DNA from 2 places in the Clostridium sp. MB05 genome. Region 1 is predicted to be linked to the other one. Evidence: a T-box and tRNA genes for the amino acid it is inferred to sense, from the RefSeq annotation. Region 1 holds a T-box; the other holds one or more tRNA genes.
The links. The T-box of region 1 lies ahead of tyrS (tyrosine--tRNA ligase). A T-box ahead of a tRNA ligase gene usually reads a tRNA of that ligase, here a tRNA-Tyr.

Region 1 (4,211 bases):
GAATAGCATGTCCTTTTGCTTATTTTGTAATTAAAACTTAATTATTAAAATTAAGAAAAACAAGGTAAAATTAAATTATATAATGGTAAAAATAGTAATTAGGGGGTGTGTATATTGAGAAGAAAATTAAATAAAAGTAGGATAATAATTTCAATACTTATTATTATATTGATATTAGTAAGTATTAGATTAGTAGTTAATTTAAACTCAAGAAATAAGTATAAAAATGAAGGAATAAATATGACAGAAGAAGACAAGGAAGTAGTAAATAAAGTTATTGAATTAGCAGAAGAAAAAATAGGCTTTCAATACGTATGGGGTGGAAAAGGTGAGATTATGACTGGTGAAAGGCTTGATGAATTAATAGGATACTATGGAGAAAGTTATTATCCATTAAAGAGAGAAACATATATAGGAAATCAAGCCTTCGATTGCTCTGGATTAACTTATTGGATATATAAAGAATTAACAGGAGTTGAAATCGGATATTCAACTTATGATCAAGAAGAAACATTGCAAGGATATGAAGTTGATAAAGAAGATATACAACCTGGAGATTTAATTTTTACTCCAGGACATGTAGTTTTATATAAAGGAAAAGGAAAAATTATAAATGCATATAATAAGTTACCTTATCCACTAGGAGGAGTAAAGAATGGAGATCTTTATTTAGGAGAAGACAGCGTAATATATAGACCTATCGATTATATAAATTCACTAAAATAATTACAAATAGAAGGGAACCTTTTTATCTATATAAAACTCTTAGTTATATACTTAGAATTTAAGGGAATAAGGTTAAAGGGGGAAGAAGCTTTGAACTTAGATATTAATAGAAATGTAAAGGATACTTGGATAAATGATAATTTGTTTATAGAAGAATTAAAATATGATGATCAAAAAGAAATAGTAGATATAGCTTACTGGAGTAAGTATAAGAGAATATGGTTTGATAGATACTTGATTTATGAAATACTTCTGTATGATGGTGTTTTTCCATATGAACAATCAATTCATAAAGCTAATATAAAAGATTATTTAGGCGAAGACTACAGAAAATTTATATTTATGAGAAGACAGCTATACATTGGAGAAGGGGATAAGTTATTTAATAGTAAAAAATTATTTGTTTCCAATAATAAAGCATTAGATATTAAGAAAAAAGATAGGACTATAAATATAAAAATTGATTATTAGTTAATTGAATTTTTAAAAAATATTGACAATAAAGTAAATAAGATATATAATCCATATTAATTAATAAGCATAACGAAGATTTATAAATGTTTATAATTCGGAGTATAAGATAATTAAAAGCTGTGATAAGAACAAGTAGTAGTTAGTAAAGCTTACAGAAAGTAGCCGGTTGATGAGAGGTGCAAGATAAGCTAATTATGAATACATCTTTGAGCTTCACACCAAATGACTTTTAAGGTTTAGTAGGCTGTGACGTATTCCTTGCACACGTTATAGTGCTAGAGTATTACCTGGGTAATAATGGAGTACTCGAAAAGGTAGGCAATGTGAATTGTCTATGAACTTAAGGTGGTAACACGAAGATTTATCTCTCGTCCTTTTGATATAAGGGACGGGAGTTTTTTGTTTTTAAAAATACTTATCTTGGTTCAGATACTTTTATCAAGTAGCTTTTACAAAGTTAGTCTTATAGAACTTGCTTATATTTTAAATAATATAAGAGGAGTGTTTTAGATGAAAAAAACAATTGAAGAGCAAATGAAAATTATTAAAAAGGGAGTAGACACAATAATTAATGAAGAAGAATTAAGAAAAAAGCTAGAAAAAGCTGAAAAAAATAATGAATCATTAATTATTAAGTTAGGACTTGATCCAAGTGCACCGGATATTCATCTTGGTCATGCTGTTGTTTTACGTAAAATTAAACAAATGCAAGATCTAGGCCATAAAGCGGTAATAGTTATTGGAGATTTTACAGGTAAAATAGGAGATCCAACAGGAAAGGCAAAAGGAAGGAAGGCATTAACTGATGAAGAGGTTTTAAATAATGCTGAAACTTATAAGGAGCAAATATTTAAAGTTTTAGATAAAAATAAAACGGAAGTTCGTTTTAATAGTGAGTGGCTTTCAAAATTAACTTTTGACAAAGTTTTAAATTTAGCTGCAACTACTACCGTTGCTCGTATATTAGAAAGAGATGATTTTCAAAAAAGGTATAAAAATAATATTCCAATAGGAATTCATGAATTTTTCTATCCTTTGATGCAAGCTTATGATTCAATTGCTTTAAAGTCTGATATAGAACTTGGAGGAACAGATCAAACTTTTAATATTTTAATGGGAAGAACTCTTCAAAAAACTATGGGACAAGAACAACAAATAGCAATGTTTATGCCTATTTTAGAAGGATTAGATGGTATTGAAAAAATGAGTAAAAGTCTTGGTAACTACATTGGTGTAAATGAACCTGCTAATATAATGTTTAAAAAAATAATGGAAGTTCCAGATAATTTAATTATAAAATACTTTGAACTAGCTACAGATGAGCATCCAGATAGAATAGATAAAATAAAGAATGAACTAATTAATGGCAAAAATCCAAAAGATGTTAAATTAGAATTAGCTAAAATAATAACAAAATTATATCACTCAGAAGAGGCTTTAAATGAAGCAATAGAATTTTATAATTCAGCATTTGCTAAAAAAGAAATACCAGATAATATTCCTAGCGTAAGTGTAGAAAATAATTTGTTGAAGGATATTACTTCTAAATTAATAGAAGAAAAGTATGTTCCGAGTAAAAAAGAATTTACTAGACTTGTAGAACAAGGTGGAGTTCAAATTAATGGAGAAAAAATAAATGATTTGAATATAAATTTATTTTCTGGAGATGTATTAAAAATAGGTAAAAAGAAATTTGTAAAGATAGAAATTAATTAATAAAATTAATTTTTTAAAGTAATCAGAAATAACCCTGTTAATTGGAACAGGGTTATTTTTATAAAGTTATCATATGATAAATTAGCATATTAATGTTATTTATTATGTGATAACTTTGATCTTTTAGTGAACTTTTTACCGTTAGAGTGAGCACCTTTCTTTTTCCCATTCTCAATACCAATTTCAGAGCCAGATTCTGAATACATTTTTCTAAGTTCAGCATTTGATTTAGGACGATCTTTTCTTCTATGTTTATTATTATCCATTTTAGTTCCCTCCTAATATAAGTTGTCTATATTAGCTTTTCCATAAGGTACTGAAAAAATATTATTAAAATGTAGCTTAATATAGTATTTATTATTTATAGAGGTATAACTTGTATCTTATTTTCTAAATTTAATTTGATTTTTACATAAATAACATCCTATAAGTGCAGTAATTGGTACTGCTAAAACTATTCCAATACTACCAGATAAGCCTTGAATAATCTCAATACCTAAAAGATCTAAATTTATCATTTTATTAAAAGGCATATTAGCTGAGAATACTAAAATTAAAATACTTAGTGATCCTCCAGCAAAAGCTAAAATTAAGGTGTTTGTCATTGTTCCAATCGTATCCTTACCAATATTCATAGCACTTTTAAATAAATCATTAAAACTTATTTTGCTATTTACTTTATGAATTTCAAATATAGAGGATGCAATTGACATAGCAATATCCATAACAGCACCAAGAGTAGCTACTAGAATCCCTGTAAACATTATTCCTCTGATTTTTAAACCTGTATCTTCAGCAATATACATTAAACTTTCAGCTTCACTCATATTTAAACCAGAAAGGTTTGTTAATGCACCAAAAATGTAAGCTATTATCCCAGAAATAACAACACCAGAAATAGTACCTAAAATAGCAGTTAGTGTCTTTTTATTGAAACCAGAAACTAATATAAGAGTGATAACTATGCTAAGTGTGCTCATAATTATTCCAGCCATTATAGGATTTACTCCCCTTAACATTAGAGGAACCATCAAATATACACAACATATTAAAGTAAATATTAGTGCAACCAAGGACTTAACGCCTTTAACTCCACCTATTGCTACAACTGAAAGTATAAATATTGCTACTAACAAATAAATCATATTGCTTCTATCATAGCTATATAAATTAAATTGAGTAGTTCCATTTTTTTCAGACACTCCAATTATAACTTTTGTTCCCTCTTTTACCTTTAAGTTATATAGTCTACTTATTGGATTCTCTATTTCTTGTAAAGTTTTAGAGTAAGGGCC
Region 2 (4,211 bases), 780 kb from region 1:
AAATTTAGACGAATGCTTCTAGATGTGAAAATTTCTGCATTTTCACTTGAATCTATTATTCCTATTATTGAGGCAATTCCAACATCAGGTAAATTTTTACCAACACCTTTTCCAGGATGTATTGGATAATCTCTGGTATGTATTTCACCAATTGAGCTATATTCACCTAAGCAAGCATCTATACCTATAGTTAAGGATTTAGGATGCAATTTATTAATTTCATTCAATCTTTTATTTATATTTAAAGCATGTATTGGAGATTCTATTGTTCCGTACACTGGGAGAGGGAAGGCTTTTTCTGTTAGAAATGTGCCAACCATTGGACCTAAGCAATCACCAATACATTTATCTGTTCCTATACAAACTATTATAGTATTTTCCGTAATATAATTTTTAATAGAATTTGCTATTTCAATATGAGAATTATAAGAGTTATATAATACTTTACGCTTCACTAAAATTCACCCCCGCCATAAAAGTATATGTTTGATAAAGATTAATTATAATAAAATGTATAAAAATCATAAAAGAGGAAATTAATCAAATAAAAGGAGATGAAATAGAATGAAGAGATTACTATTTTCTACCATTACCATAATAATTAGTATAGTTATCCCAATATATTTTTTATTAGTGTGGGAGCCATTAAAAAGTGAAGAAGTTATTAGTGAAAATGTAGTAAAATACAATAAAGAAGAAGAGTTTATTAGTGAGGAAAAAAATAAATCTACAATTATTATAAATCAAGTAGATTCCTCTAATAATTTGTTTGGACATTTAGATAAAGCTAGAAAAGAAAAAATAAATGTATTAATTAGAAATTTAGCTATAGTAGATATAATAAAAGTTAATGACTATTTTTCGTATAGAGAAAATACAGTTAACATTACAAAAGGTATGTCTTTAGTAAAGCAAAGAATGTCAAATAAAGAATATGAAGAGTTTAAGGATATTATAAGTGATTATATTGATTTAGATATTATAGAAAAAGAAGTATAAGAAATTATTATTTAAAAAATTATTTTACTTATAGCAATATATATTTATTAAAAATTATTACAAGTTGAAGGGATGTTTATTTAATATCTAATATAGAATAATTATGACAGAAAAATTGTTAATAAAAAAGATATTAGTATTAATTAGAAGAAAATAAAAGAAAAACAGAATAAATTAAATATAGTTTCTTTAAATGAGTGAAAATTGTACTTGAAATTAAGATATAATAAATATATACTAATCATTGTCGGTTGAGAAGATACAAAGTTTACTTAACTGAAATTAAATAAATTTTAAACGGGGGAGTTCCCGAGTGGCCAAAGGGGGCAGACTGTAAATCTGTTACGTTTCGTTTCGATGGTTCGAATCCGTCCTCCCCCACCATTTGAAATTTATTAATTTATAATATGCTGGCATGGCTCAACGGTAGAGCAGCTGACTTGTAATCAGCAGGTTGTAGGTTCGATTCCTATTGCCAGCTCCATAAAATGGGGGAGTTCCCGAGTGGCCAAAGGGGGCAGACTGTAAATCTGTTACGTTTCGTTTCGATGGTTCGAATCCGTCCTCCCCCACCATTTTATAAAATTTTATTCTTATGGAAGCATAGCTCAGCTGGGAGAGCATCTGCCTTACAAGCAGAGGGTCACAGGTTCGATCCCTGTTGTTTCCACCATTTTAAAAATTAAATATGCTGGCATGGCTCAACGGTAGAGCAGCTGACTTGTAATCAGCAGGTTGTAGGTTCGATTCCTATTGCCAGCTCCAAATGTGGGGGAGTTCCCGAGTGGCCAAAGGGGGCAGACTGTAAATCTGTTACGTTTCGTTTCGATGGTTCGAATCCGTCCTCCCCCACCACAAAAGGCAAGTTTACTTGTCTTTTTTTATATTTTTAAATAATTTAATATTTTATCAGTTAAAGAATCTAAATATGTAATTATTTTAGGTTCTGTAGTTGACTATTAATATTAAAGATGATATAATCTGAAAAGTAAAATTTGATATTAGTTCTTATCCAGAGAGGCGGAGGGAAAAGGGCCCGATGAAACCCGGCAACCTACTTCAGTAATTTTGAGTGTGGTGCCAATTCCTGCAAAGTAATTTTGCAAGATAAGAAAGATTATGACTTTTAACATCTCTTCTTATCGAAGAGATTTTTTTATTTTATAAATTAAATTAATTAGAATTAATATCAAATAAAATGAAAGGAGAAATGAAAATGAGAAGATTATTTACATCAGAATCAGTTACAGAAGGGCATCCAGATAAGATCTGCGACCAAATTTCAGATGCTGTATTAGATAGTATTTTAGCTAAAGATCCTATGGCAAGAGTTGCTTGTGAAACAGCTGTTACAACAGGAATGGTATTGGTTATGGGAGAAATATCAACTAATTGTTATGTTGATATTCCAAAGTTAGTTAGAGAAACTGTAAAAGAAATAGGCTATGATAGAGCTAAATACGGTTTTGACTGTGAAACATGTTCAGTACTAACATCAATAGATGAACAATCAGGTGACATTGCTATGGGTGTTGATGAAGCATTAGAATCTAGAGCAGGGCAAAAAGATGATGTTGAAGCAGTTGGAGCAGGAGACCAAGGAATGATGTTTGGTTTTGCAACAAATGAAACAGAAGAGTATATGCCATTACCAATAGCTATGGCTCATAGATTATCAAGAAGATTATCAGAAGTAAGAAAGAACGGAACTTTACCATACTTAAGACCAGATGGAAAGACTCAAGTTACAGTTGAATATGATGATAATAAAGTTATAAGAATAGATGGAATAGTAATATCAACTCAACATAGTGAAGATGTATCTCAAGAACAAATAAGAGAAGATTTAATGGAGCATGTAATTAAAGCTGTAGTTCCAGCAGAATTATTAGACGATAGCACAAAGTATTACATAAATCCAACTGGAAGATTCGTTGTTGGAGGACCACAAGGAGATAGCGGATTAACTGGAAGAAAGATAATAGTTGATACTTATGGTGGATATGGAAGACACGGTGGTGGTGCTTTCTCAGGGAAAGATCCAACTAAAGTTGATAGATCAGCAGCATATGCGGCTAGATGGGTTGCTAAGAATTTAGTAGCAGCTGGAGTAGCTGATAAATTAGAAATTCAATTAGCATATGCAATTGGTGTTGCTAAGCCAGTTTCTATAGAGGTAGAAACATTTGGAACTGGAAAGAAATCAGAAGAAGAAATAATTTCAATAGTTGAAAAAGTATTTGATTTAAGACCAGGAGCTATAATAAGAGATTTAGAATTAAGAAGACCAATCTACAAGCAAACAGCTGCATATGGTCACTTTGGAAGAAATGATTTAAACTTACCTTGGGAAGATTTAAATAAAGTAGAAGAAATAAAGAAGTATCTTTAAAATAAAAAATGCTCCAATTTTGAATTGGAGCATTTTTATTTATACTAATACTTTACCAGCAACTATAACATTTTTTACATTTATGTCTTCATCAAATAAAACCAAATCTGCATCGAAGCCTTCTTTTATAAGACCTTTTCTATCTTCAACTTTACAATGTCTAGCAGCATTAAAAGTTGCCATTTTTACAGCTTCGTTTAATGAAAGACCAACATTTTTATATACATTTTTAATAGCTTTATCTAGAGTTAATATTGAACCAGCTAAGCTTCCACTTAAAAGTCTTGCAGCTCCATCTTTAACAACAACCTCTTGACCTCCTAATGCATACATACCATCAGGCATCGCACATGCCATCATTGCATCAGTAACTAATAAAACTTTATCAGTTGTCTTTTGATTGTAAGCTATTCTAAGTGATGGATATGATATATGGATACCATCAGAAATTGTTTCTGTAGTTACTTCGCTATCAAATATAGCACCTACAACTCCAGGTTCTCTATGAGCAAATGGTGTCATTGCATTAAATAAGTGAGTTGAGTGGCAGCAACCACATTTAATTCCTTCCATAGCTTCATCGTAAGTAGCTTTAGTATGACCTATAGAGCAAACTATTCCTTTTTTTGATAACTCTTTTATTAATTCCTTAGCGCCAGGAACTTCAGGAGCAATTGTAATTGATACAACAGCATCTTCAGCATCTCCTACCATAGCATTAAAGTTTTCTATTGTTGGAGGAATCAAAAAGTTAGGGTTTTGAGCTCCAATAGCTTTTGGGCTTATGAAAGGTCCTTCAAGATGAGCACCTAAAACGATA

Region 2: it encodes a tRNA-Tyr, which carries the amino acid that the T-box ahead of tyrS (tyrosine--tRNA ligase) is inferred to sense. The anticodon was not compared.

What each region holds. Positions count from the first base shown of each region.
Region 1 is NZ_CP174370.1:3,074,209-3,078,419, reverse strand. Features, by position in the region: gene ACH36K_RS14405 (C40 family peptidase) at 115-726, shown strand; gene ACH36K_RS14400 (hypothetical protein) at 817-1,197, shown strand; T-box leader at 1,311-1,579, shown strand; gene tyrS (tyrosine--tRNA ligase) at 1,711-2,916, shown strand; gene ACH36K_RS14390 (hypothetical protein) at 3,012-3,182, opposite strand; gene ACH36K_RS14385 (YibE/F family protein) at 3,300-4,211, opposite strand, start outside.
Region 2 is NZ_CP174370.1:3,857,315-3,861,525, reverse strand. Features, by position in the region: gene yyaC (spore protease YyaC) at 1-455, opposite strand, end outside; gene ACH36K_RS18145 (hypothetical protein) at 565-999, shown strand; tRNA gene ACH36K_RS18140 (tRNA-Tyr) at 1,299-1,383, shown strand; tRNA gene ACH36K_RS18135 (tRNA-Thr) at 1,409-1,483, shown strand; tRNA gene ACH36K_RS18130 (tRNA-Tyr) at 1,490-1,574, shown strand; tRNA gene ACH36K_RS18125 (tRNA-Val) at 1,597-1,672, shown strand; tRNA gene ACH36K_RS18120 (tRNA-Thr) at 1,690-1,764, shown strand; tRNA gene ACH36K_RS18115 (tRNA-Tyr) at 1,770-1,854, shown strand; SAM riboswitch class I at 2,005-2,113, shown strand; gene metK (methionine adenosyltransferase) at 2,216-3,391, shown strand; gene nagA (N-acetylglucosamine-6-phosphate deacetylase) at 3,431-4,211, opposite strand, start outside.